DNA from 2 places in the Mesorhizobium sp. WSM4898 genome. Region 2 is predicted to be linked to the other one. Evidence: predicted binding sites of a transcription regulator. Region 2 holds the regulator's gene; the other holds the start of a gene.

Region 1 (10,530 bases), on a different contig from region 2:
CGCGACGGCATGCTGGCCGGCACGCTGCCGAAGAGCGACATCAATCACGACCAGATGGTCAAGCTGATGATCGGGCGCATGCTGAAGGAGCGCGAGAAAGCCGCGGAGGCGGGTCGCGCGCCGGGCGGCGTCGCACTCTCGGCGACAGCGGTGCGCACCAGCGCCTATCCCGACCACCCGGTCGACCTGGAGCTTCGGCGCGGCGAAATCCTCGGCCTTGCCGGGCTGGTCGGCTCCGGCCGCACGGAGCTCGCGCGCGTCCTGTTCGGCATCGACGAGCGGCTCGGCGGCAGTGTCGCGCTGGACGGCAAGGCGCTCAATGTCGGATCGGCCGCCGATGCGGTGGCGAGCGGCATCTTCCTGGTACCCGAAGACCGCAAGCTGACCGGCATCCTGCTCGACCTCTCGATCGCGCAAAACATTTCGCTGCCCAATATGCCGGCGCATGCGAAGCGCTCGCTGGTGTCGACCAGCGCGGAGCTCGCCACCGCCGAGAAGCAGAAGAAGGATCTCGGCATCAAGGCGCCATCGGTCCTGACCCGCACCGGCACGCTGTCCGGCGGCAACCAGCAGAAGGTGGTTCTGGCCAAATGGCTGGCGATGAACCCCAAGGTGATGATCCTCGACGAGCCGACGCGCGGCATCGATATCGGCGCCAAGGCCGAGATCTACGCGCTGATGCGGGCGCTGGCCGATGCCGGCGTCGCGGTGCTGATGATCTCCAGCGACATGGAAGAGGTGATCGGCGTCTCGGACCGCATCGCGGTCATGCATGAGGGGCAGATCTCCGGCATCCTCGACCGGGACGATTTCAGCCAGGAGAACGTGCTGTTGCTGGCGGTGGGCAAGAAGCCGAAGCTGGCGCAAGCCGCGGGAGGAGCGCAATGAGCAAGAAAGACCTCGGCCTGCTGGTCCTGATCCTGGTGGTCGGCGCGGTGGTCACGGCTATAAATCCGCGCTTCCTGTCGACGATCAATCTCGCGAACACCTCCAACCTGGTCGCGCTGTTCGGCATCCTTTCGATCGGCCAGGCCTTCGTCATCATCACCGGCGGCATCGAGCTTTCGGTCGGTTCGCTGATCGCGCTGCTCGGCACGCTGTTCATCGACTTCATCGCCGTGCGCGAGATGGACTGGCCGTTGGCCTTCGTGCTGATCATCGTGCTCGGCGCCATCATCGGCTTCGTGCATGGCTGGCTGATCACGCGGCTCAAGATGCAGCCCTTCGTGGTGACGCTTTGCGGCCTGCTGATCTACCGCGGCGTCGCCCGTTTCTACACCGCCGACGGCACGGCGGGCTTCGCTTTCGGCCAGAATTTCCCGGATCTCGAATTCCTGACCGCCGGCCGCTCCGGCGGGTTGCCGAATTCCTTCATCGCGCTGATCGTGATCGCCATCGTCATGTGGGTGGTGCTGCACCGCTCGGTGTTCGGGCGCTATCTCTATGCCATCGGCAAGAATGAGGAAGCGGCGAAGTATTCGGGCATCCGCACCGGACGCGTGGTGATCGCGGCATACGTGATCTGCGGTGTGCTGACGGCGCTGTCGGCGATCTACTTCGCCATGTACACGCGCTCGATCTCGCCGGCGAGCCACGGCCAGTTCTATGAGCTCTACGCCATCGCCGCGGCGGTGCTCGGCGGCTTCTCGCTGCGCGGGGGCGAGGGCTCGCTCGTAGGCGTCATCCTCGGCACCGTGCTGCTGCAGGAACTGCAAAACCTCGTCAATCTGCTCGGCATCCCGTCCTCCCTGAACTTCGCGGTGATGGGCGGCGTGATCCTGATCGGCGTGCTGGTCGACCAGCAGTGGGGTGTGTTCCGCGCCCGGCGCCGGATGATGGAGGCGTCGCGCCGGAACGTCGCCGGCGCGCCGGCGGAGTAGCTTCCCTCGTCCGATCTCGGCAGGCAGCGGGGCAGATTTCAACTTCGCGTGCTGCACACATTTTTTGGACGTTGGCGCCGACATCAACAAGTCTCGGCCCAACCTCCCACTCGCAAGCCGGCATCACCTGAATCAATACACCTCAGATCATGTCCGAAAGGTCCGAAAACGCCATCGCCTTGCGCAGCACCTCGGCGAAACGGTCGCCGGCGATCTCTCTGGCGCCGCTGTTGTCGATGGAGGTGACATCCAGCCCGGAAAGCGTCACGCTGGTGCTGCGCGCCAGACGCGCCAGCACCTCGCCGCGCGATTCACGGCCGCGCGCCGCCAGCCGCTCGGCGAGGATCTCCGGCGCAGCGGTGATCTCGACCACCGCCAGGTTGGCATAGCGCTCACGCAGCAACGGGATGACGGCACGGGAGACGTTGGCAACGGCAACATGACCATTGGCGATCGCCCAATCGACATCGGCCGGCAGGCCATAGCGCAGGCCGTGCGCGTCCCAGCAGATGGCGAAGGCGCCGTCCGCTTCCGCCTCGGCGAAGGCGGCGTCGGCCAGCGTATCGTGGTCCTCACTGGCGGAGTCGCTCGGACGGGTGATGACGCGGCGGACGAACTCCAGCCGCGTCTCGCCGGCAAAATGCGCCTTGGCGTAGCCGATCACCGTGTCCTTGCCGGCGCCGCTCGGCCCGACCACCGCGACGAACACGCCGTTGCGGATCGGAGGCGTTTCGGTGAGTTCGCGTTCGATCAGCGAAGAACCCATCATGCGACGCACCTGCCCTGACGCCAGACGTTGCGCACGACCGGCACATGCTGGTCGACGCGCACGCGCACGAGGTCGGCGCGCCGGCCGGGCTCGATGACACCGCGATCGCTAAGGCCGACCGCTTCCGCCGGGTTCTTCGAGACCATGGCGACCGCCTGCGGCAGCGAAATGCCTTCCACGACATCGCCGAGGAAGAAGGCGGACTGAATCAGGCTGAAGGGGATATAGTCCGACGACAGGATGTCGAGCAAACCGTCGCCGGCAAGCGAGCGCGCCGACACATTGCCCGAATGCGAGGAGCCGCGCATGACGTTGGGCGCGCCCATCAGCACGCCGAGCCCTGCCGCCTTCGAGGCTCTCGCTGCTTCCTCGGTGGTCGGGAATTCGGCAACGCGCACGCCCTGCTCCACCGCCTCGTCGACATGGCCGGCTGTCGCATCGTCGTGGCTGGCAAGCACGATGCCGCGCTCGCGGCAGGCGGCGGAAATGAAGACGCGGTTCGGCCCGGAATTCTTGGCCGATTCGGCCATACGCTTCGCGCAGAATTTCTCGAAGTCGCGGTCGGTCAGCTTCAGTTTGCGCTGGTAGTAATAGGCGTAGGTCTCGAGATCGACGAACTGGCGCTGGCCCGGCGCGTGGTCCATCAGCGAGGCGAGCTTCACCCTGTCGTCGGTCTCGAAATTGGCGAAGGCCTCGAGGCAGTCCGGCGCCGAGACCTCGCAGCGCAGATGGATGAAGTGGTCGGCCCTGAGCCGATCCTGGCGTACGCTGTCCTCGATCGCATCGGCGAGCTTGCGCACGTCGTCGGACTTCAGGTCGGCATCCTCGTCCATGCCGACGCGCAAGGCGTCGAGCACCGTGGTGATGCCGGCGGTCGCCACCTGCGCATCGTGGGCGAGCACGGCGGCGATCGGGTTCCAGCGCACTTTCGGACGCGGCGCGTAATGGCCTTCGAGGTGATCGGTGTGCAGTTCTACGAGACCTGGGATGATATAGTCGCCGCCCATGTCCTCGCCGGTGCGGGCCGCACCCAGCTCGATCGCGGCGATCAGCCCATCGCGCAGCAGCAGCGAGCCCGCGACGATCTCGTCGGGCAGCACGATGCGGGCATTGTTCAAAACGGTCTCGGCGGTCATTTCAGCAGTCCTATCTCAGGCGGGCGGACATCAGGCGGTTTTTCTGGCCGGGCCGCGTCCAAGCACGTGGTGCGAGAGCACCATGAAGGGCGCGCCCGGTTCGGTTTCGACGAACAGCGTCAGCGCATCCACCGGCACCGGACGCTGCAGCACATCCGCGAACAGGCTGTCGATTGCAGCGCGAAGGCGCGGGCTTTCCTGTGGCCCGACCCGTCCGGAGAGCGTCATGTGGAAGCGGAACGTCTCGAAGACGTAGGGATAACCCCACTGGCAGAGGTTGCGGAACTCATCCGGCTTCAGCGAGTCTGGGCTGCGGCGCTCGATCTCGGCCTCGGTCAGCGGCGCACGGAAGCGGTCGAAAGCGCGCACGACCTCGCCGGCGAAACTGTTGAGCGGCTCGAAAGGACTTCCCGGCACGAGCGCGAAAAAGCCGTCGATCTGGCCGACGACCAGACGCGGGACGACGACTGGTGCCGTGGCCTCGGCGAAATCGTCGAGCGCCGCCCGCAGCGAGGCTTCCGTTTCGCTGGGCGCCAGCCGGAACGGCGCCTTCAGCGTCGCGTGGAACCCATAGCGCCGTGCCGAGGCGGTGTGGAAGGCAACTTCCGCCGCCGACAGGTCACCCACACCCTCGACCGGCCGCGTCGGCGCGCCGAACGGGTCGCGCCCCAGCCAGTTAGCGGCAATCCGCGCCAGCGGCTCATCCTGCCTCGGGGTAAAGTAAATGGCATAGCGCATCGAAAATCCTCGTCAGACCGCTGCCATAGGTGATTTCCATGACGGATTGACGAAGCTTTCATGGGTTTTCGAAGGCAACCCAGGCTCCGGCGGTCCTTAGCCGACGATTTTCCCGAACTGGACCAACAGGTTGAGGGCTATGAAAAATCTCACGCCTTCATCAGCCACTCATGCTCGGCGGCGTTGTGGAATTTCCATGTCCGCTTCGGGCCGGCCATGACATTGAGATAATAGAGATCATAGCCGTGGCAGGCCGCACACGGGTGGTAGCCCTTCGGCACCAGCACGACATCGCCGTCCTCGATCGCCATCGCCTCGTCCAGATCGCGCACGCCATTTCTGTCGGCGTCGGTGTAGACGCGCTGGAAGGCGAAACCCTGCGGCGGGTTGAGGCGGTGATAATAGGCCTCCTCGAGATAGGACTCGGCCGGCAGATTGTCCTGGTCGTGTTTGTGCGGCGGATAGCTGGAGGTATGGCCGCCGGGCGTGATGACCTCGACCACCAGCAGCGAGTCGGCCGGCTTGCCCTCGGGCAGGATGTTGGTGACGTAGCGGGTGTTGGTGCCCTTGCCGCGCACTTCCTGACCGAGATCGTCGGGCGCAATGACGCGGGCGGGCAGGCTGCCGCCAAGACCGGGCGCCGAGCAGACGGCAAGCTCCAGCTCGGTGTCGGCGGTCACTGCCCAGTCGGAGCCTTGCGGCACATAGACCGACCAGGGCTTGCCTTCGAAGGGCGACATGCGCTCGCCGAGCAGGCCGAGATCCTTGCCGGCGGCCGCAGCCTTGCCCTTGCCGGTGACGAACACCAGGCAGACCTCGCGCTCGCCCGTCTCGCCGGCGGCCGTCTCGCCCGGCCGCAAGCGGTGGAGATCGAAACCCACGTAAGTCCAGCCCGCGCTTTGCGGGGTGACGTGGGCGACGTGGCCGTGGCCCTTGTCGGCCTTGACGAGCAGTTTCGACATTTTTGTCTCCTGGGTCATTCCTTCGGCTCGGCCGGAGGCTTGGGCTCCTCGGCCGGCTTGTAGAGGTAGAAGAACTGCCACACCGCGTAACCGGCGAAGCCGAGCGCGATTACCCCCCAGAACGGCGTGCCGGAGGCGAATTCGATCACCGACCAGATTAGGCAGACGGCGACGACGGCAATGCGCCGCCACAGCGGTCGGAAGAAGGGGTGTTCATAGTCTTTCATCGCGCCAATCCGGGACTTGTCCAAACGCATCAGATAGAGCGAGCGGCCGGACGAATCCACCGCTTACGCCGGGAAGCCCTGCGTCTCGACCGTATAACCGGCGGCCGTCATCACCCGCATCAGCTCCTTGTGGCCGACCTCAGCCATCCTCAGCGGCGGGTTCTTTTTCGGATCCTGCTCGGCCTCGACCACGAACCAGCCTTCATAGCCGTAGTCGGCGAAGCGCTGGACGATCGCGCCGAAATCGAGCGAGCCGTCGCCGGGCACGGTGAAGGCGCCGAGCGCGACGGCATCGAGGAAGGACTGTTTCGTGCGGTCGAGCCCGTCGATCACGTTCATGCGCACGTCCTTCACATGGACGTGGTTGATGCGCTTGTGGTGGTTGTCGATGGCGCGCAGCACATCGCCGCCGGCGAAGGCGAGATGGCCGGCATCGAGCAGCAGCGGGATGCCTTCGCCGGAATGATGCATGAAGGAATCGAGTTCCGGCTCGGTCTCGACCACGGCCGCCATGTGATGATGGTAAGAAAGCGGCATACCCTGGTCGGCGCACCATTCGCCGAATTCGGTGACGCGGCGGCCATAGGCCTTCATCTCGTCGGCCGGAAGCTTTGGCTTGGTGGCAAGAGGCTTGGAGCGGTCGCCCTGGATGGAGCGGCCGACCTCGCCATAGACGATGCAGGGCGCGTTGACCGCCTTGAACAGCTCGATCATCGGCTGGATGCGATCCTTGTTCTTCGACATGTCCTCATCGACCAGCGTGCCGGAGAACCAGCCGCCGCAGAGCGTGACGTCGGCCTCTTTCAGGATCGGCAGCATCACCTTCGGGTCGTGGGGGAAGCGGCGGCCCATCTCCATGCCGGTGAAGCCGGCCGAGCGCGACTGGCGCAAACACTCCTCCAGCGACACATCATCGCTCAATTCCACGAGATCGTCGTTCCACCACGCGATGGGAGACATGCCCAGTTTGGCTTTCAAGTCGTCACTCCAGGTTCGGATCGTTCAACTTTCGCTCGTCGGCGCTGCCCTCATCCGCCTACCGGCACCTTCTCCCCGTGAATGACGGGGAGAAGGGACAGGCTTCGGCGCTGGCGGCCCCCTCTCCCCGTTCTTCACGGGGAGAGGGCAAGGGTGAGGGGCAGCGCCAGCTTCAATCACCTAAGCTCCGCATGAGCTTTTTCTCGTCATACGCCTTGCGCGCCGCGTTCACCTGCGGCCGCGACGAGACTTCCGGCACGGCAACATCCCACCAGTGGCCGCCGGCCTCGGTCGACACCAGCGGATCGGTGTCGATGACCAGCACGGTGGTCTTGTCGTTGCCCTTCGCCTTGGCGAGCGCCGTCTCGAGTTCAGCAATCGAGGCCACCTTCTCGGCGACGGCGCCGAGGCTGGCCGCATGGGCGGCGAAGTCGACGTCGGGCATCACCTCGTGGCGAGCGTCCTTCAAGAGATTGTTGAAGTTGGCGCCGCCGGTCGCCATCTGCAGCCGGTTGATGCAGCCATAGCCGCGATTGTCGAGCAACACGATGGTGAGCTTCAGGCCGAGCATCACCGACGTCGCGATCTCGGAATTGAGCATCAGATAGGAGCCGTCGCCGACCATGACGACGACTTCCTGGTCGGGTTTCGCCATCTTGACGCCGAGCCCGCCGGCGATCTCGTAGCCCATGGTCGAGAAGCCGTATTCGGCGTGATAGGAACCGGGCGCGCCCGCTTGCCAGAGCTTGTGCAATTCGCCGGGCAGCCCGCCGGCGGCATGCAAAAGCGTGACGCCCGAGCCCTTCGCGCGCTGCACGGCGCCGATCACCTGCGCGTCGGAGGGATAGGCGGCGTTGGTCGAGGCCGTCACCTTGGCGGCGGCAGCCTGCCATTCCGTCTTGCCCTTCAGCGCATTGTCGGTCCAGGCGGTCGGCGCCTTCCAGCCCTTCAGCGCGGCGGACAGCTCGGCGAGCCCTTCGGTGGCGTCGGCAACCAGCGGCAGCGCCCAGTGCTTTCCGGCATCGAAGACCTGGGTATTGAGCCCGACAATGGTGCGGCCGGCATTCTTGAACAGCGCCCAGGAGCCGGTGGTGAAGTCCTGCAGCCTGGTGCCGACGGCAAGAACCACATCGGCCTCTTCCGCCAGCCGGTTGGCCGCTGATGTGCCGGTGACGCCGACGGCCGCCATGTTGAGCGGATGATCGTCGGGCAGCGAGGATTTGCCGCCTTGCGTCTCGCAAACCGGAATGCCGGCGCCCTGCACCAGCTTGGCCAGCTCTCCGGAAGCCTGCGAATAGAGAACGCCGCCGCCGGCGATCACCAGCGGCTTCTTGGCGTTCTTCAGCGCCGCGACGGCGACGGCCAGCTCGTTGCGATCCGGGCGCAGCCGGCGCGGCGTCCAGACGCGCTCGGCAAACAGGCTTTCCGGATAATCATAGGCCTCCGCCTGCACGTCCTGGCAGAGCGAAAGCGTGACCGGGCCGCATTCGGCCGGATCGGTCAGCACCAGCATGGCGCGGTTCAGCGCCGGGATGATCTGCTCCGGCCGCGTGATGCGGTCGAAATAGCGCGAGACGGGGCGGAAACAGTCGTTGACGCTCGCCGTGCCGTCGGAGAAATCTTCGGCCTGCTGCAGCACCGGGTCGGGCAAGCGGTTGGCGAAGATATCGCCGGGAAGCAGCAGCACCGGTAAGCGATTGACGTGGGCGAGCGCCGCAGCCGTCACCATGTTGAGCGCGCCGGGGCCGATCGAGGTGGTCGCGGCCATGAAGCGGCGGCGGAAATTCGCCTTGCCGTAAGCAATCGCCGCATGCGCCATCGCCTGCTCGTTATGGGCGCGGAAGGTCGGCAGCTCGTCGCGGACCTGGTAGAGCGCCTCGCCGATGCCGGCGACATTGCCGTGGCCGAAGATCGCCCAGACGCCGCCGAAGATCGGCACCTTCTTGCCGTCGATCTCGGTCATCTGGCGGCTGAGAAAGCGGGTCAGCGCCTGCGCCATCGTCAGGCGAACGGTCTTGGTCATTGTCGTTTCCTCCGGCTTTCCCTGTGCCGCCTAATATGCTGCCTGTTCTTCTTATGCTGCTTTGCGGCCGCGCGCTGCAAGCCATGCCTCGGTCAATTGCTCGAAGCGCGAGGCCATGTCGGCGACAGCCTCGTCATTCGAGATCTTGCCGGCCAGCCATTGTTCGGCGGCATTGACAAAGATGGTGCGACCGACGGCAAATCCCTTGACGATGGGCGCATTGGCGGTGGCGGCAAAGGCGGCGACCAGCTCATCCTGCGGCGCCTCCAGACCGAGCAGCACGACGCCGCGGCACCACGGATCATTCTTGACGATCACCTGCTCTATCCTGGCCCAGGCGCCTGCCGAGGCCTGCGGCTCGAGCTTCCACCAGTCGGGCTTGATGCCCAGCGCATAGAGTTCTTCAAGGGCGCGCGGAATGGTGGTGTGGTCGAGCGTGCCGTGCTTGCCGGCGATGATCTCGACGAGCAGTTCCCTGCCGACTTTCCGCGCCGCCTCGAACAGGGCTCGCAGTTTTTGCTGCTGCTCTGTCTTCAGCGCCTCCGGATCATCCGGATGATAGAAGCAGAGGCACTTGATGCAATGGTCGACCGGCCATTCGGTGAGCTGCGAGCCGACGTCCTGCGAGAATTCGAAGCGCAGCGGCCGCGATCCGGGCAATTCGACCGGCCGACCGAGCCAGGCAAAGGGATGGCGGGCGAACTCGAACATGGCATCGCGGCCGTATTTCTCATCGATCAGCATGCCGTAGCCGTCGCGACCGGCGGCGACCTTGGCCGCCGCCTTGACGGTGAGCACCTTGAAGTCGGGGATGCGCGAGACATCTGCACCGACCCTGGCGGCGACATCTTCCAGCTGGACGCGGTGGTCGCAAGCGAGCGCCATCAGCGAAGGGATGTCGCGCCGCCGCGTCGTCGCCCAATGGATGTGGTTGATTGCCTCGTCCTTGCGCAGCGCCAGATGCTTGCTGCCGTGCTTCAGAAAAAACTGCAGCTCCTCGAAGGTCGGATATTCCGGCGCGCATAGCAGGCGCGACACGGCGAAGGCGCCGCAGGCATTGGCCCAGGTCGCCGCCGTGGCAAAGCTTTCGCCGCCGAGCCAGCCGCGCAGGAAGCCCGACATGAAGGCGTCGCCGGCGCCAAGCACGTTGTAGATCTCGATCGGGAAGCCCTCGCCGACGATACCGTCCTCGAGGTCGTCGCTGATCGGCCCGTCATAGACGATGCAGCCTTTGGCACCGCGCTTGAGCACGATGGTAGCGGCCGACAGCGTGCGGATCGTCTTAAGCGCGCTCAGACAATCGTCGGCGCCGGAGGCGATCATGATTTCCTCCTCGGTGCCGACGATGAGGTCGCAATCGGGCAGCACCGTCTTCAGCTGCGCCGAGACCCGGTCCGACTTGACGTAGCGCTCGAAGCCCTCGGCATGGCCGGCGAGCCCCCAGAGGTTCGGGCGGTAGTCGATGTCGAACACGACCTTGCCGCCCTTGGCCTTCATCAAACGGATCGCCTTGCGCTGTGCGGCATCCGAGTTGGGACGCGAGAAATGGGTGCCGGTGACGACCACGGCGCGCGCCGAGGCGATGAAAGCCTCGTCGATGTCCTCTTCGGCGAGCGCCATATCGGCGCAATCCGAACGATAAAAAATCATCGGCGAGACGCCTTCGTCCTCGACGGAAAGCAGCACCAGCGCCGTCAGCCGTTCCTTGTCGGTCTTCAGGCCGTCGACCGAGACGCCCTCACGCCTGAGCTGCTCGCGGATGAAACGGCCCATCTGCTCGTCGCCGACGCGAGTGAGCAGCGCCGAGCGCAGGCCGA
Region 2 (10,530 bases):
CACCTTCATGGTGATCCAGCGCGTGTTGATGCCGGCAAGGTTGGCCGCTTCCGGATTGCCGCCGATGGCAAAGACATAGCGGCCGAAGCGAGTGCGCTTGGTGATGAAGGTCATGACGAGGCCGACGGCGATCGCCATCAGCACCGGAATGGCGATGCCGTGGGCGATGAACAGGCCGCCTTCGGGGACCGTGATGTTGTTGGCGGCGGCGTAGCGGTTCACGATGCCGACCGGCCAGGGATAGGAATTGGCCAGCCACACCGCGCCCATGATGACGGCGCAGGTGACCGCGCCGAGCAGCGTCTCGGCCCAGATCGGACGCAGCGGGAAACGGAATCGCTTGCGCTGCACCCTGCCGTTGAACAGCGCAAACACCACGGCAACACAGGCGACGGCGCCGACGATCCAGCTCCATCTGGCGCCGATCGAGCCGGCCGGTCCGCCGCCCATCAGCTGGAAGGTGGCGTCGAGCGGCGCCACCGTCTGGCCGCTGGTGACCCACCAGGCAGCACCGCGCCAGACCAGCAGCCCGCCAAGCGTCACGATGAAGGCCGGCACTTCGAGATAGGCGATGACGAAGCCCTGGAAGGCGCCGATCAGCAGGCCGAGCGCCAGGCCGATCAACAGCGCCAGCACCCAGATCCAGGGATTGCCAAGCTCGAGCCCAACCATTCGCACCAGGAAATGCACTTGGGCAAAGCCCATGACCATGCCGATCAAACCCTCGGCGGATCCGACGGAGAGGTCGATGTTGCGCATGACGATGACCAGCACCATGCCGGAAGCCATAATGGCCACGGCCGAGGTCTGCACCGACAGGTTCCACAGGTTGCGCGGCGTCAGGAACGTTCGGCTATCGAAATCGAGCGGATTGACGCCGAGCCGCAGGCTCGAGATGACATGCAGGCCAATCCAGATGATCAGCAGCGCGCCGACCATGCCGAGCATGCGGGTGTCGAGCTCGGTCGCCTTGAGGAAGCGCCCGACGGCGCTGAGTTCGGAAGCCCGCGCGCGATCCGCCGCCGGGTTGGCCGGCGTATCAGAGGTCGTATCGGTCATGATCTCCTCCCACCGGCTTGCCGTCTGGCGCGATGCCGGACCACGATGCTAGAGCAATTCCAGGAAAAGTGCGTGGCCGCCTGGAATTGCGCGGAAACAAACGGCTGGAGCAGTTCGGCGATCCTGCCGGACAGTGAACTGCCCCAATGGTCTCCGGCTTCAGTACGCCCGAAAGCCTTTGGAGAAACGCCGCGGCTGTCGGGCCGCGGCGCTGCGTTTGAACCTGACGGCCAGCTTAGTTGCAGACCGCGACGCTGCCGGCGGCAACGCCCGCGCAGACTTCATCCTTCTTGATCCAACCCGCGTCGATGACGAGGTTGAGATTATCCTTGGTGATTGCGACCGGGGTCAGGAACAGCGACTTGACGGTGTTGCCGCCAGGCGTCGTGAAGTCCTTGGCGCCCGCGATGTCGGTCATCTTCTTGCCGTCGGCGAGCTGCGAGGCGATCTCGGCGGCGTGCTTGCCGAGCTCGCGCGCGTCCTTCCACACCGACACCGTCTGGGTGCCGAGCGCGATGCGGTTGAGCGCGGCATGGTCGCCGTCCTGGCCCGAGACCGGAACGGTGCCGGCCAGCCCTTGCGCCGTCAGAGCCGCGACGACGCCGCCGGCGGTGCCGTCATTGGCCGCCACCACCGCGTCGACCTTGTTGTCGTTGGCGGTCAGGAACTGCTCCATGTTCTTCTGCGCGTTGGCGGGCAGCCAGCCGTCGGTATAGGCTTCGCCGACATTCTTGATCTTGCCGCTGTCGATGGCTTCCTTCAGCACTTCCATCGAGCCGGAGAACAGGAAATCGGCGTTCGGGTCGGCGCCCGAGCCCTTGATGAAGACGTAATTGCCCTCGGGCTTGGCCTTGAACACCTCGCGGGCCTGCATGCGGCCGACTTCCTTGTTGTCGAAGGTCAGATAAAACACGTCCTTGTTCTCGATCAGGCGGTCGTAGCCGACGACCGGAATGCCTTCGTCGAGTGCCTTCTGCACCGCCGGTCCGATCGCCGAGGCGTCCTGCGCCAGGATGATCAGCGCATTGGCGCCCTGCGAGATCAGGCTTTCGACGTCGGTCAGCTGCTTGCCTGGATTGGACTGTGCGTCGGCGGATATATACTTGTCGCCGGCGGCCTCGATCGCCTTCTTCATCGCCGCTTCGTCGGTCTTCCAGCGCTCTTCCTGGAAATTGGACCACGAAACGCCGATCACCTTGTCCTTCGCCTCGGCGACCGACGCCAACGTCAACGACATGGCGACGCCCGCCAGCATGGCGGCTGCGAATCTCTTCATGATATCCTCCCTGCGCCCCTCGCGGCGCGACCCAGACTGGCCCGAAGGCCATTAGAGGCTTTTTTTCGAGCCTCGAAAAAATACTGATCGAACGCCAAAGCGCTGTCAACTGCAATTCTGACGGTTTTGAGGTGTCGCGTTCTTTTTTTCGAGACCCGCAATAAATAATGACAGTGCCGACCGCTTCTGCCACTATCGCGGAACAGTTCGGAGGAAGCGCAGACCGCGTCCACCGAAAATGTTAAAAAACCAGGACGGTTCGGGTGCCGGCGTCCGGGTGAATCGATCTGGCGCGTCGCCGGGTCCTGTGCATGATCGAGAGGCCGCGCTGACTGGGAGGAGAAAAAATGTCGGTCGGAATCCGCCACGACGATCTGCGCCGGCGCAACCGCGCCATGGTGCTCTCGGCCGTGCGCCGGGCCGGCCAACCGTCGCGCACGGAAATCGCCGCGACCACCGGGCTCAGCCATTCGACCATTTCGGCGATCTCTTCCGACCTGATCCAGGAAGGCATCCTGGCCGAGAGCAAGCCGAGCGAGACCGCGTCTCTGAAGCGCGGCCGGCCACAGGTGGGCCTCGCGCTCAAGCCGGAGGCGGCGGCGGTGGTAACGGTGGTGCTGTCGCTCAATTTCCTCTCGGTCGCCGTTATCGATTATGCGGGCCAGGTCATCGCCGAGGAGCAGCGCCGCCTCGATACCCTCACCATGCCGCGCAACGAGCTGATCGGCGAATGCTTGGCGATCGTGCGGCGCCGGTTGGACGATCCGGACCTCGACGTCGGCAGCGTCGCCCGCATCGCCATGGGCATCCAGGGCATCACCGATTCCCATGCCCGCGCCATGCTGTGGTCGCCGATCACGCCGCTGACCGACATTGCCTTCGCCGACATTCTTGAAAAGGAATTCGGCATTCCAGCCACCATGGAGAACGACTGCAACATGATGGCTGTGGCGCTGCAGTGGCGCGATCCCCACCGCTATCGCGACAATTTCATCGCCATCCTGCTCTCGCACGGCATCGGCATGGGCCTGGTGCTGAAGGGCGAGCTGTTCACCGGCACGCATTCTTCAGGCGGCGAGTTCGGCCACATGATCCATCGTCCGAGCGGCGCGCTTTGCCGTTGCGGACGCCGCGGCTGCGTCGAGGCCTATGCCGGCAACTACGCCATCTGGCGCAGCGCCATGAAGATGAGCGAGGACGCCGAGCCGATCGATGTCGGCGACGCCGACATGCGGGCGCTCGCCGCCAAGGCGCGCGAGACAGATGGCCCGGAGCGCGAGGCCTATCGCCGGGCCGGGGAGGCGCTGGGCTTCGGCCTCGGCAGCCTGTTCGCGCTGATCGACCCGGCGCCGGTCGCCATGGTCGGCGTCAGCGCCGCCGCCTTCGACCTGATCGAGCCGGCGCTGCGCGAGGCGATCGCCCAGACCGCCGGCGGCCAGCATTCAAATTCGATCTCCTTCGATACCGAGCCGAACGAATTGCCGCTGATCCGCGAAGGCTGCGCCGTGCGCGCGCTGACCTTCGTCGACCAGGAGATTTTCGCGCCGGGCGTGCAGGCGAGAAGCGGCGCGGGGAAGAATGTCGCCTGAGGCCGACGAGTGCCTATGATGAAGAGCTACAAGAACCGGCTTGGCGTAACCTATTATCTGCCTGACTTCGGCCCTCCCGCTCGCTGGCTCATGAGTGTCACGCCTGGGGGCGCGGATTTGCCAACCCTGTACTATTTCGAATGCGATGCCGAGAATCTTGGTCGTCGGGCAATACACATATACGCCGATGGCCGCATGCTCCTCGCATATCCCGGAGGCCTCGACGGCGACCACTTGCCCGAGGGGGAGCTGCCTACGGTGGAAGAGGCCGAGCACGATGGTTTGCAAACCCGCGAGATTGCCAAAGCGGAGTTCGACGCGCTTTGGGCTGCACTGTCTCGCCTGGAAGGCACGGATGAACTCCAGGCCGGCGGCTAATCTTCCCTGATCGCGTAGCCCGCCCCACGGATGGTACGTATGACGTCCGGCATGCGGCCGTTGTTGACCGCCTTGCGCAGGCGGCCGACATGCACGTCCACGGTGCGCTCGTCGATATAGATCGTCTCGCCCCAGACATTGTCGAGCAGCTGGCTGCGCGAGAACACCCGGCCGGGATGCCGCATCATGAATTCCAGCAGCCTGAACTCGGTCGGGCCGAGCCGGATCTCGCTCTTCTTGCGGTAGACGCGATGCGATTCGCGATCGAGCACGATGTCGCCGACCTTGAGCACGCTGGACAGCACCTCCGGCTTGGCGCGGCGCAGCAGCGCCTTGACCCTGGCCATGAATTCCGGCGTCGAGAACGGCTTGACCAGATAGTCGTCGGCGCCGGTCGAGAGGCCGCGCACCCTGTCGCTTTCCTCGCCGCGCGCGGTCAGCATGATGATCGGCAGGCGTTCGGTCTCGGGCCGCATCCTGAGGCGCCGGCAAAGCTCGATGCCGGACACCGCCGGCACCATCCAGTCGAGCACCAGAAGGTCGGGCACATTCTCCTGCAGGCGGATCTCGGCCTCGTCGCCGCGCGTCACCACCTCGACCTGATAGCCCTCGGATTCGAGGTTGTAGCGGAGCAGCACCCCCAGCGGCTCCTCGTCCTCCACCACCATGATGCGTGGCGCGATCATTTAGCAGGCACCTTCGCTGTCAGGCCGCCGGCGCCGACATCGCCGTCTCGTCCTGCTTAGGACGATTCGCGGGCAATTGCGCGCCGGTCAGCACATAGTAGGCGTTCTCGGCGATGTTGGTGACGTGGTCGCCTATGCGCTCCAGATTCTTGGCGCAGAACAACAGATGCGTGCAAGCCGTGATGTTGCGCGGATCCTCCATCATGTAGGTCAGGAGCTCGCGGAAGACGGAGGTGTATTTGACGTCGATGCGCTCGTCGTCGTTGCGGAGCTTGGCGAGCGCCGTGGCGTCGCCGGCCGTGTATTCCTCGATCACGCCCTGCACTTGGATCAGCACCAGCTGCGCCATCGAATCGATGGAGTGCGAAAGGTCGCGCGGCGCGGCGCTGATGCCGACCGAGCCGACGCGCTTAGCGATGTTCTTGGCAAGGTCGCCGATGCGCTCGAGATCGCCGGCCATCCGGATGGCGCCAACGACGCTGCGCAGGTCGTCGGCCATCGGCTGGCGTTTGGCAATCAGCGTGATGGCGCGATCGTCGAGCTCGCGTTGGCGCGCGTCCATGATGGCATCGTCGGAGACCACGCGCTGCGCCAGCGCGTTGTCGGAATTCAGCAGAGCCTTGGTCGACGCGCCGACCATCGAGCCGGCAAGATCGCCCATGTCGCGGATGAGCTGGCTGATCTGCCTCAGATCCTCGTCGAAGGAAGCGACCGTATGGGCCATGGTTATGTCCTCGTATGAACTCAGCCGAAGCGGCCGGTGATGTAGTCCTGCGTGCGCTTCTCGCGGGGCGAGGTGAAAATCTTTTCGGTCCGGTCGAATTCGATCAGCTCGCCGAGATACATGAACGCCGTCTGCCGCGAGACGCGCGCCGCCTGCTGCATGTTGTGGGTGACGATCACGATCGTGTAGTCGGCCTGCAGCTCGTCGATCAGCTCCTCGATCTTGGCGGTCGAGAGCGGATCGAGCGCCGATGCCGGCTCGTCGAGCAGGATGACCTCCGGCTTCACCGCCACGGTGCGGGCGATGCAGAGCCGCTGCTGCTGGCCGCCCGAAAGGCTCTGGCCACTGGCGTTGAGCTTGTCCTTGACCTCGTTCCACAGCGCGGCGCGCTTCAGCGCCTGTTCGACGCGATTGTCCATCTCGGCCTTGCTGATCTTCTCATACAGCCTGACGCCGAAGGCGATGTTCTCGTAGATCGACATCGGGAACGGCGTCGGCTTCTGGAACACCATGCCGATCTTGGTCCTGAGCAGGTTGAGGTCCTGCGAGCGGTCGAGGATGTTCTTGCCGTCGAGCAGCACCTGGCCTTCGGCGCTCTGCTTCGGGTAGAGCTCGTAGATGCGGTTGAGCACGCGCAGCAGCGTCGACTTTCCGCAGCCCGAAGGTCCGATGAAGGCGGTAACGCTGCGCTCGGGCAGCGACAGGTTGATGTCCTTCAGCGCCTTCGACTGGCCATAGTAGAAGTTGAGGTTCTTGACTTCGATCTTGGCCTTCTCGGCGGTCGTCTCGGCTACGTTCAGGTCGGTGGACAACATCGGTTTCATCTGTCCTCTCTGCGTCCGGTAAGGCTGCGGGCGAAGATGCTCAGCCCGAGAACCGTCAGGGTGATTATCAGTGCGCCCGTCCAGGCCAGTTGCTGCCATTCCTCATAAGGGCTCAGCGCAAACTGGAAGATGGTCACCGGCAGGCTGGCCATCGGCGCGTTGAGATTGCTCGACCAGAACTGGTTGTTGAGCGCGGTGAAGAGCAGCGGCGCCGTCTCGCCCGAAATCCGGGCGATCGCCAGCAATATACCGGTGACGATGCCGGACAGTGCGGCGCGATAGGCGACCGAGCGGATCACCACCCAGCGCGGCGCGCCGATGGCGGTGCCGGCCTCGCGCAGCGCGTTGGGCACAAGGTTCAGCATGTCCTCGGTGGTGCGCACGACGACGGGGATCACCAGGATCGACAGCGCCACCGCGCCGGCGATCGCCGAGAAATGACCCATCGGCCGCACCATCAGCTCGTAGACGAACAGGCCGACGATGATCGATGGCGCCGACAACAGGATGTCGTTGATGAAGCGCACCACCGTCGTGAGGCGCGAGAAGCGCCCGTACTCGGCCATATAGGTTCCGGCGAGCACGCCGATCGGCGTGCCGACGACGATGCCGATCACGGTCATCACGATGCTGCCGTAAATGGCGTTGAGCAGGCCGCCGGCGTCGCCGGGCGGCGGCGTCATTTCCGTGAACACCGAAAGCGAGACACCCGAGAGCCCCTTATAGAGAAGGGCGCCGAGGATCAGCGCCAGCCAGACGAGGCCGATGCCCGCCGCTATGGTGCAGAGCGCCATCATCACGGCGTTCTTGCGCTTGCGGCTTCGGTGGAGCGATGCGGCTGTCGACATCGGTCAGGCTCCCGTGCGGCTATCGATGCGCAACAGCATGTAGCGTGCGAGCGCGAGGATGATGAAGGTGATGATGAACAGGATCAGTCCGAGCGCGACCAGCGAGGACGTGTAAAGCTCGCCGTCGGCTTCGGTGAATTCGTTGGCGATGGTCGCCGAGATCGTCGTGCCGGGCGCAAACAGCGAGGCGCTGATGCGGTGCGCATTGCCGATGACGAAGGTGACGGCCATCGTCTCGCCGAGCGCGCGGCCGAGACCGAGCATGACGCCGCCCATGATGCCGACCCGCGTATAGGGAATGACCACACGCCGGGTCACTTCCCAGGTCGTGCAGCCGATGCCGTAGGCCGATTCCTTCAGCACCGCTGGCACCGTGTCGAACACGTCCTTGGTGATCGAGGTGATGAAGGGCAGCACCATGATGGCGAGGATCAGCGACGACGTCAGGAGGCCGATGCCGTAGGGCGGACCGGCAAACAGGCTGGCGAGACCCGGTATGCCGTGGAAAAGATTGATGATGAATGGCTGTACCGTCGTCTGCAGGAATGGCGCGAAGACGAACAGGCCCCAGATGCCGTAGATGATCGAGGGAATGCCGGCGAGCAGCTCGACCGCTATGCCGATCGGGCGCCTGAGCGGGCGCGGGCAGAGCTCGGTCAGGAAGACGGCGATGCCGATGCCGATCGGCACGGCAATGAGGATGGCGATGGCCGAGGTGACGACGGTGCCGTAGATGGGCGCAAGCGCGCCGAAATTCTCGGTGACCGGATTCCAGGATTCAGTCGTCAGGAAGGAGAAGCCGAACTTCGATAGCGCCTCCCACGAGCCGGCGATCAGCGAGACCGCGACGCCGCCCAGAAGAACCAGCACGAGTATGGCGGAGAGGCGCGTGACCGTTCGGAAGATCGTGTCGGTCAGGGCGAAGCGGCGCACCGTCGCTTCCCTGGTCCGTATGGCGGACGATGTCACGGCTTCGGAAACGGCTGTCATTTGCCCTCGCATTTCGAAAGAGACAGGAGGGCGCCCGAGGCGCCCTCCTTATTCCGGAGGAATTACATGCCGGAGTAGAGCGGCTTGCCGTTGCTGTCGACGATGTCCTTGCTCCACATTTCCTCGACGCTCTTCACGACCGCGTCGGGCATCGGAACATAGTCCAGCTCGGCGGCCATGTCGTCGCCCTTGGCGTAGGACCAGGCGAAGAACTTGAGCGCTTCGGTGGTGGCCGCCGCATCGTCGGGCTTCTGGTAGACGAGGATCCAGGTCGCGGAGGTCATCGGCCAGCTTTCAGCACCAGCCTGGTTGGCCAGGATGACGCCGTAGCCAGGCTTGGAGCTCCAGTCGGCATTGGCTGCAGCGGCCGAGAACGCGGCAGCGGTCGGCTCTACCTTCTTGCCATCCTTATTGATCAGGTCGGTATAGGTGAGCTTGTTCTGCTTAGCATAGGCATACTCGACATAACCGATCGCGCCACCAGTCTGCGCGACGTTGTTGGCGACGCCTTCGTTGCCCTTGGCGCCGATGCCCACCGGCCACTCGAGCGCGGTATTGACGCCGACCTTCGACTTCCAGTCGGCGCTGACTTCGGCCAGATAGTAGCTGAAGTTGAACGTGGTGCCCGAGCCGTCGGAACGGTGCACGACCGCGATCGCCTGGTCGGGCAGCTTGACGTCGGGGTTGAGCTTCTTGATCGCCTCGTCATTCCAGTTGGTGATCTTGCCGACGAAGATGTCGGCCAGCGTCGGGCCGTCGAGCACCAGTTCGCCCGGCTTGACACCTTCGAGGTTGACGACCGGAACGATGCCGCCCATCACCATCGGGAACTGCGCGAGCCCGGTCGACTTGAGATCCTCGCCCTTGAGCGGCGCGTCCGAGGCGCCGAAGGTCACGGTCTTGGCCTTGATCTGCTTGATGCCGCCACCGGAGCCGATCGACTGATAGTTGAGACCGATGCCGGTCTCCTTTTTGTAGACGTCGGCCCACTTGGCGTAGATCGGATAGGGGAAGGTAGCGCCGGCACCGGAGATGTCGGCCGCCATAGCGGCGGAGAGGGAAAGCGTAGATGCCGCAGCCATTGCAATCGCAACGGCCGCCGAGCGGATGAAATGTCTCATGTGGCCTGCTCCTGTTCGGAATATGGTCTTTCGGCAACCCTTTTCTGTCGGCGCCTGACGAGCGCAATAGACGTCGATTATTACAGTCGCATGACAGTTTCGTGTCAGCCCGGTAACGCCTGAACGGGGATGCCTTGGGGGGGCCTGCGGCCGCCATTTGCGGACCCAGCCGAAGTTTGCCGCGGGAATCAGTAGCTTGTCCGACTTTTGAATCAAAAATTATCCCGGCGGCCGGATCTCCGGCCGCCGGGAAATAAAATCCGGACGAGAGCGCGTTGCCTGTGCGCCAGAGCGGATCATGGCCTGGCCATCGCCGAAAACAGGTCCGTTGGGGTAGAGTCGACGCTGTTCCTTGCCGGCGGTCGCTGCTCCCGCCCGTAACCGAAGGGCGGAATCGACAGCAGCCATTGTCCTGACCTGGCCTTCGTTTTGTATGGTGCGATCACACCATATGTCTGCGTTGGACGCCCGCCGACGGACCTCGTCGATGACGCCGTGAACGGCCGCGCAGAAAGGCTGTTATCCGGCGCTGCGGCGGACTTCCGCGTCCGACCCGAGCCATCTTTCAAGCTTCTCGAGCAGCGCCTTCGGGCTGATCGGCTTCGGCAGGTAATCGTCCATGCCGGCTTCCAGGCAGCGCTCGCGGTCGCCCTTCAGTGCATGCGCGGTGACGCCGACGATCGGCACATGCGTGCCCATCTCGGCTTCGAGCCGGCGGATGGCCGCGGTCGCCTCCAGGCCGCTCATCTCGGGCATCGACACATCCATCAGGATCATGCGCGGGTTAAGCCTGCCGAAGGCGTCCAGCGCCTTGCGGCCGTTGCCGACGATTTCGAACTGGTATCCGGTCTCGCCCAGGATTTGCGTGAACACCATCTGGTTCACCTCGTTGTCCTCGGCGACGAGAATGTCGAGCCCGGCCTCCGCGCCGGCCAGGCGTGCACGGGCACGCGCCGGCGGCGGCTGCAGCAGGACGCGATCCGCCGCGGTCGCCTGCGCCGTGGACGCCTGCGGCGCGCCGGCCCCGGTCTCGAC

What was found. Region 2 encodes PhoB, which activates phosphate uptake and scavenging genes when phosphate is short. Its sites were predicted from a motif close to TGTCATNNANCTGTCAT; they were not measured.
Region 1: P9228_RS02680 (DUF1045 domain-containing protein) is a predicted target of PhoB. The motif match lies at 4,562-4,578, and genes of this name have one in related genera.

Annotation. Positions count from the first base shown of each region.
Region 1 covers NZ_JARTVQ010000001.1:520,863-531,392, reverse strand. The annotation lists gene P9228_RS02700 (sugar ABC transporter ATP-binding protein) at 1-888, shown strand, start outside; gene P9228_RS02695 (ABC transporter permease) at 885-1,880, shown strand; gene phnN (phosphonate metabolism protein/1,5-bisphosphokinase (PRPP-forming) PhnN) at 2,023-2,649, opposite strand; gene P9228_RS02685 (alpha-D-ribose 1-methylphosphonate 5-triphosphate diphosphatase) at 2,646-3,785, opposite strand; gene P9228_RS02680 (DUF1045 domain-containing protein) at 3,816-4,523, opposite strand; gene iolB (5-deoxy-glucuronate isomerase) at 4,673-5,485, opposite strand; gene P9228_RS02670 (hypothetical protein) at 5,500-5,712, opposite strand; gene iolE (myo-inosose-2 dehydratase) at 5,776-6,690, opposite strand; gene iolD (3D-(3,5/4)-trihydroxycyclohexane-1,2-dione acylhydrolase (decyclizing)) at 6,863-8,713, opposite strand; gene iolC (5-dehydro-2-deoxygluconokinase) at 8,765-10,530, opposite strand, start outside.
Region 2 covers NZ_JARTVQ010000013.1:31,337-41,866, forward strand. The annotation lists gene P9228_RS28980 (sugar ABC transporter permease) at 1-1,059, opposite strand, end outside; gene xylF (D-xylose ABC transporter substrate-binding protein) at 1,295-2,335, opposite strand; gene P9228_RS28990 (ROK family transcriptional regulator) at 2,683-3,924, shown strand; gene P9228_RS28995 (hypothetical protein) at 3,943-4,302, shown strand; gene phoB (phosphate regulon transcriptional regulator PhoB) at 4,299-4,988, opposite strand; gene phoU (phosphate signaling complex protein PhoU) at 5,008-5,712, opposite strand; gene pstB (phosphate ABC transporter ATP-binding protein PstB) at 5,733-6,536, opposite strand; gene pstA (phosphate ABC transporter permease PstA) at 6,533-7,384, opposite strand; gene pstC (phosphate ABC transporter permease subunit PstC) at 7,388-8,374, opposite strand; gene pstS (phosphate ABC transporter substrate-binding protein PstS) at 8,437-9,495, opposite strand; gene P9228_RS29030 (response regulator) at 10,015-10,530, opposite strand, start outside.